2 regions of the Pseudomonas sp. 05N36 genome follow, and region 2 is predicted to be linked to the other one. Evidence: predicted binding sites of a transcription regulator. Region 2 holds the regulator's gene; the other holds the start of a gene.
What was found. Region 2 encodes FliA, which starts transcription of late flagellar genes. Its sites were predicted from a motif close to CTAAAGTTTNNNNNNNNNNNGCCGNTAA; they were not measured.
Positions count from the first base shown of each region.

Region 1: a site for FliA is predicted at 1,515-1,542, ahead of AC1DIH_RS24845 (flagellar protein MotY). Genes of this name have one in related genera too.

Region 1 is NZ_JBFTNH010000024.1:97,364-100,776, reverse strand. It holds gene AC1DIH_RS24850 (argininosuccinate synthase) at 1-413, opposite strand, end outside; gene AC1DIH_RS24845 (flagellar protein MotY) at 543-1,451, opposite strand; gene pyrC (dihydroorotase) at 1,608-2,654, shown strand; gene rnt (ribonuclease T) at 2,651-3,325, shown strand; gene AC1DIH_RS24830 (peroxiredoxin) at 3,400-3,413, opposite strand, start outside.
Region 2 is NZ_JBFTNH010000002.1:125,525-128,937, reverse strand. It holds gene flhF (flagellar biosynthesis protein FlhF) at 1-699, shown strand, start outside; gene fleN (flagellar synthesis regulator FleN) at 814-1,644, shown strand; gene fliA (RNA polymerase sigma factor FliA) at 1,641-2,381, shown strand; gene AC1DIH_RS03650 (chemotaxis response regulator CheY) at 2,548-2,919, shown strand; gene AC1DIH_RS03645 (protein phosphatase CheZ) at 2,951-3,413, shown strand, end outside.

The DNA.
Region 1 (3,413 bases), on a different contig from region 2:
GGCTTGAGTGCATAGGCGCCCAGTTCAAAACGAACCTGGTCGTTGCCCTTGCCGGTCGCGCCGTGGGAAATGGCATCTGCGCCGGTTTCGTTGGCGATTTCGATCAGGCGTTTGGCGATCAACGGACGAGCGATGGAAGTACCCAGCAGGTACTCGCCTTCGTAAACGGTGTTGGCGCGGAACATCGGGAAAACGAAATCACGCACGAATTCTTCGCGCAGATCGTCGATGTAGATTTCTTTTACGCCCATGGCTTGTGCCTTGGCACGGGCCGGCTCGACCTCTTCACCCTGACCCAGGTCAGCGGTAAAGGTCACCACTTCACAGTTATAAGTATCCTGCAGCCACTTGAGGATCACCGAAGTGTCCAGGCCGCCGGAATACGCCAGAACGACCTTGTTTACGTCCGCCATGCCATCACTCCACGGGGTTCTACGGAAAGCCGAGAAGTCTACCGCTGCGAGAGGATAAATTACAGAGGCGCGACAGCTTATGATGACGAAGCGACAGATTATGTCGAGCGGGCGACGATTTCAGCCGGTTCAGGAGGTCGTTGCGGCACTGCTTGCCGAGCTGACTTGCGGCGCCGGTTTATCGGTGGGTGCAACGCGCTCAAGGTGAACGTTGACCCGGCGATTCTTCGCCCGATTGGCGGTGTTGGTGTTGGGGGCCAACGGATAACGCTCGCCGTGAAAACGCATCGTGATTTGCGACTCCTGAATGCCATTGGCCTTGAAGAAGTCCATTACCGCCAGCGCTCTGCGCCGGGACAGGTCACGGTTGGTCAGGCGATTGCCACTGTTATCGGAATGACCGTCGAGTTCGATGTGATTGACCGTCGGGTCGGCCTTCATGAAGTTCAGCATGACCTGCAGCTTGGCCTTGGCCTGCGCGTCCAGATCGATACCACCGCCCGGAAAACCAACCACAGCCTGCTTCACCTGCTCGTAATTCATCGGCAGCAACTTGGCGACACACGCCTGATAATCGGCGTAGGCCTTGCTGAAACTGACCGGCAACAAACGGACTTCCGACACTCCGCCATCGCGCGAATAATGACGAATCAGCGGACTGCGACCGTCCATCAAACCGCCGATAAGGCGTCCAGCCTGGAGTTGCGAGCTGTTGAACAGCACATCACCGCTGCCAACCTTGACCGACCCCAGATTGATATCGCCGCGCCCCGGCTGCCAAGGCGCAGCGGCGGCCAGCAACGTCGCCGAACCGCCGGCGATCATCGGGTTGTAGGCCTTCAGACGAAAGGTGGCCTGTTCGCCTGCGCGCCGCACGAACTCGCCCGAGCCGAAATCGGCAATCGGCTGGCTCAGGCGACATTCGAACTTGTCGCCTTCGACCGTCCACTCGATGCTCTCCAGACGCGTCTGGAAAGTGAGCGCCATGGCAGGAAGGCTGGCAAACACGCTGAGCAAGGCTAAATAACGCTGGCGCACGGGAGGCTCCACTGGCTTCTACAACAAAAAGACCGATACACATGATTACGGCATACCTTTGTCATATCGGTTGCTTGCTGCAAAACTTGATAGCGAGTGCCTGGATGAGTCTTTTCCGGTAGCATTCCCTTGAGTTTGACCCGCCTGGAATCCCCAATGTCCGACCGCCTGACCCTGCTGCGTCCCGACGACTGGCATATTCATCTTCGCGATGGTGCTGTGTTGCCCAATACTGTCGCGGATGTCGCGCGCACCTTTGGTCGCGCCATCATCATGCCTAACCTGGTACCACCGGTGCGTAACGCCGCTGAAGCCGACGCCTATCGCCAGCGCATTCTCGCTGCGCGCCCGGCCGGCAGCCGTTTCGAACCGTTGATGGTGCTTTACCTGACCGACCGGACTACACCCGATGAAATTCGCGAGGCCAAGGCCAGCGGTTTCGTTCACGCCGCCAAGCTGTATCCGGCTGGCGCGACCACCAACTCGGATTCCGGTGTTACCAGCATCGACAAGATCTTCCCTGCGATCGAGGCCATGGCCGAGGTCGGGATGCCCTTGCTGATTCACGGTGAAATCACCCGCGGCGACGTCGATGTCTTCGACCGCGAAAAAATCTTCATCGACGAGCACATGCGTCGGGTCGTGGAGCGCTTCCCAACGCTCAAAGTGGTGTTCGAACACATCACCACCCGCGATGCCGTGCAGTTCGTCAACGAGGCTTCGGCCAACGTTGGCGCAACCATCACCGCTCACCACCTGCTGTATAACCGCAACCACATGCTGGTGGGCGGGATTCGTCCGCACTTCTATTGCCTGCCGATTCTCAAGCGCAATACCCATCAGGTCGCCCTGCTTGACGCCGCTACCAGCGGCAGCGAGAAGTTCTTCCTGGGCACAGACTCGGCCCCGCACGCCCAACACGCCAAAGAAGCCGCGTGTGGCTGTGCCGGTTGCTACACCGCTTATGCCGCGATCGAGATGTACGCCGAAGCCTTTGAACAGCGCAATGCGCTGGACAAGCTCGAAGCCTTCGCCAGCCTCAACGGCCCGCGCTTCTACGGCCTGCCGGCGAACACCGACCGCATTACCCTGGTCCGCGAAGAATGGACCGCCCCAACCAGCCTGCCGTTCGGCGAGCTGACTGTCATCCCGCTGCGCGCCGGTGAAAAACTGCGCTGGCGCCTGCTGGAGGAACACGCGTGAGTGAAGACCATTTCGACGACGAACAGGAAAGTTCAGGCGGAGGTGGTTCACGTCACCCGATGGCAGCCAGGTTCCGTGGATACTTGCCGGTTGTCGTCGACGTTGAAACCGGTGGTTTCAACTGTGCCACTGACGCCTTGCTGGAAATTGCCGCCACGACCATCAGCATGGACGAAAAAGGTTTTGTGTACCCCGATCACACCTATTTCTTCCGTGTAGAACCGTTCGAAGGCGCCAACATCGAAGCCGCGGCGCTGGAGTTCACCGGGATCAAGCTCGATCACCCACTGCGCATGGCCGTGAGTGAAGAAGCGGCACTGACCGACATCTTCCGTGGCATACGCAAGGCGCTGAAAGCCAACGGCTGCAAACGGGCGATCCTGGTCGGCCATAACAGCAGCTTCGACCTGGGCTTCCTCAATGCCGCCGTTACGCGCCTGGACATGAAGCGCAATCCGTTTCACCCGTTCTCCAGCTTCGACACCGCGACACTGGCCGGTCTGGCTTACGGTCAAACGGTCCTGGCCAAAGCGTGCCAGGCTGCCGATATCGACTTCGACGGTCGCGAGGCCCACTCGGCTCGCTACGACACCGAGAAGACTGCCGAGCTGTTCTGCGGCATCGTCAATCGCTGGAAACAAATGGGCGGCTGGGAAGATTTCAACGACTGATTCAGTCGCAGGATTTATCCCGCCCATAAAAAAACCGGCCTCAGCGGCCGGTTTTTTTATGCCTGACGCGTGGCTTACAGCTTGCCAG
Region 2 (3,413 bases):
ATCGTGACTCCCGAGATCGAACCACTGGAAGAGGGTGGCGTGATCGCCATGGTCGGCCCTGCCGGCATGGGCAAAACCACCACGCTGGCCAAGCTGGCCGCACGTTACGTGCTCAAGTACGGCGCGCAGAACATCGCGCTGGTGAGCATGGACAGCTTCCGTATTGGTGCCCAGGAACAGCTCAAGACCCTGGGGCGTATCCTCAATGTCTCGGTGACTCATGTCGACCCGGGCCAGTCCCTGGCGCAAGCACTTGATCCACTGTTGCGCAAGCGTGTGGTGTTGATCGATACGGCAGGTCTGCAGGCCAGTGATCCGGCGTTGCGCATGCAGCTGGAAAGCCTGGCCGGTCGCGGGATCAAGTCGAAGAATTATCTGGTGCTGGCCACTACCAGCCAGAAACAGGTGCTGACTGCCGCTTATCACAGTTACAAGCGGTGCGGGCTGGCAGGCTGCATTCTGACTAAACTGGATGAAACAGCGAGTCTGGGCGAGGTGTTGAGCCTGGCAATCAGCCACGAATTACCTGTCGCTTATCTGACCGACGGGCCACGGATCCCGGATGATCTACATTTACCGCGCCGGCATCAGTTGGTCAGTCGCGCCGTAAGCGTGCAGATGCAGGAAGAACCCAGCGAAGAAGCCATGGCTGATATGTTCGCTGACCTCTACCACAGCCCGGCCAAGCGTGTCGGCTGAGGTAATAATGAATAGATTTGTATCTACATCGATGGCCTGCCATGCATTGTTCACACGTGAGCGCGCAGCCAGTCATGTAGTCCGCGTCTAAGCAAGACAAGGTAAAGAACGAACATGGGCAGCATGCATCCCGTACAGGTGATCGCAGTGACCGGCGGCAAAGGTGGCGTCGGGAAGACTAATGTGTCAGTGAACTTGTCCCTGGCTCTTGCTGAGCTCGGCCGGCGCGTCATGCTGCTGGATGCCGACCTGGGGCTGGCGAACGTCGACGTCCTGCTGGGGCTCACGCCCAAGCGTACGCTGGCCGACGTCATCGAAGGCCGCTGTGAACTGCGCGATGTATTACTTCAGGGGCCGGGCGGAATTCGCATTGTTCCAGCAGCGTCCGGTACCCAGAGCATGGTTCATCTGAGCCCGGCCCAGCATGCTGGCCTGATTCAGGCATTCAGCGACATTGGCGATAACCTCGACGTCTTGGTGATCGACACGGCGGCGGGCATTGGTGAGTCGGTCGTCAGCTTTGTTCGCGCCGCCCAGGAAGTATTGCTGGTGGTGTGCGACGAGCCGACCTCGATCACTGACGCCTACGCGCTGATCAAGCTGCTCAACCGCGATTACGGCATGAACCGCTTCCGCGTGCTGGCCAACATGGCGCAAAGCCCGCAGGAAGGGCGAAATCTGTTCGCCAAGTTGACCAAGGTCACGGATCGCTTCCTCGACGTCGCCTTACAATACGTCGGTGCGGTGCCTTACGACGAATGTGTGCGCAAGGCGGTGCAGAAGCAGCGCGCCGTGTATGAAGCGTTTCCTCGCTCCAAATGTGCACTGGCGTTCAAGGCCATCGCGCAGAAAGTCGATACCTGGCCGTTGCCTGCCAACCCGCGTGGGCACCTGGAGTTTTTCGTCGAGCGTCTGGTGCAGCAAACTGCGGGTCCGGTTCTATGACAGCCAGCGGTTACAACCTGTACAAGAAGTCGGCGCGTGACGCGCAGTACGAACTGATCGAGCGTTACGCGCCACTGGTAAAACGTATTGCCTATCACCTGTTGGCGCGCTTGCCGGCCAGCGTTCAGGTCGAGGACCTGATCCAGGCAGGCATGATCGGTTTGCTTGAAGTGTCGACCAAGTACGACGCGAGCAAAGGTGCGAGTTTCGAGACGTACGCGGGGATCCGCATCCGTGGTGCGATGCTCGATGAAGTCCGCAAGGGGGACTGGGCACCACGCTCGGTCCACCGCAATACCCGGATGGTGAGTGACGCGATTCGCTCAATTGAAGCTAAAACCGGACGTGACGCTAAAGATCACGAGGTTGCGGCCGAACTCCAATTGAGTCTCGACGATTATTACGGGATTTTGAATGACACCTTGGGCAGTCGCCTGTTCAGCTTCGACGATCTTTTGCAGGACGGCGAGCACGAAGGGCTGCACGAGGATGGCGCGAGTGCTCATCTCGAACCGTCGCGCGACCTGGAAGATGAACGCTTCCAGGCTGCACTGGCGGACGCGATTGCCAATTTGCCGGAGCGTGAGCGACTGGTGTTGGCGCTGTACTACGACGAAGAGCTGAATCTCAAGGAAATCGGTGAGGTCCTTGGGGTCAGTGAATCCCGGGTCAGCCAGTTACACAGCCAGTGCGCAGCCCGTTTGCGGGGGCGTTTGGGGGAGTGGCGAGCGCGCTGACAGCAGTGTGGGGACACTGCGAACGAAACAGGCAGGGCGTAACGCTGTGCCGGTCTTCATCCGTTGTGCTCCAGACAGTCGTCGAGTGCTCTGCCTGATTGATTGAATGGCGTGTTCAGGTGCTGAACGCGTTTAAGACTGCTTGGAGGTCGAATTGGACAAGAACATGAAAATCCTCATCGTTGATGACTTCTCAACGATGCGGCGGATCATCAAGAACCTGTTGCGTGACCTTGGGTTCACCAACACGGTCGAGGCGGACGACGGTACTACCGCCATTCCCGTTCTCAACAGCGGGAGCATCGACTTTCTGGTAACGGACTGGAACATGCCTGGCATGACCGGTATCGACTTGCTGCGCCATGTGCGCGCCGATGAAAAGCTCAAGCACCTGCCGGTGCTGATGGTCACTGCCGAAGCCAAGCGCGAGCAGATCATCGAAGCCGCTCAAGCCGGTGTAAACGGCTATGTGGTCAAACCCTTCACGGCCCAGGCGTTGAAAGAGAAGATCGAAAAAATATTCGAACGCATCGGTTGATGTGCTGAGCCACTGCGCCACGGGGGGAGCTATGGAGCAAAGAGAATCTTCACAGGGCGATTTCGAGTCGACCCTGAAAAAACACGCTCACGAACTGGTCGAAAGCCTTGAAAAGGGCAGGTTCGGTGACGCTGTGCAACTGATCCATGAGCTCAATCAGACCCGTGACCGCGGCCTGTACCAGGAGGTGGGCAAGCTCACTCGCGAGCTGCATAGCGCGATCGTCAATTTTCAGATTGACCCGCACATGCCGCAAGCCGAGGAAGTCTCACAGATCACGGATGCCACTGAGCGCCTGTCCTATGTGGTCAAGCTGACCGAAGCAGCCGCGAACCGGACCATGGATCTGGTCGAGAACAGTACTCCGCTGGTCAATGGCCTGAGCACTGACGCCCAGGCCTTGAGCGCCGACTGGGGGCGTTTCATGCGCCGCGAAGTCGGTGCCGAAGAGTTCCGCGAACTGGCCCGGCGTGTCGACGGTTTCCTGACGCGTA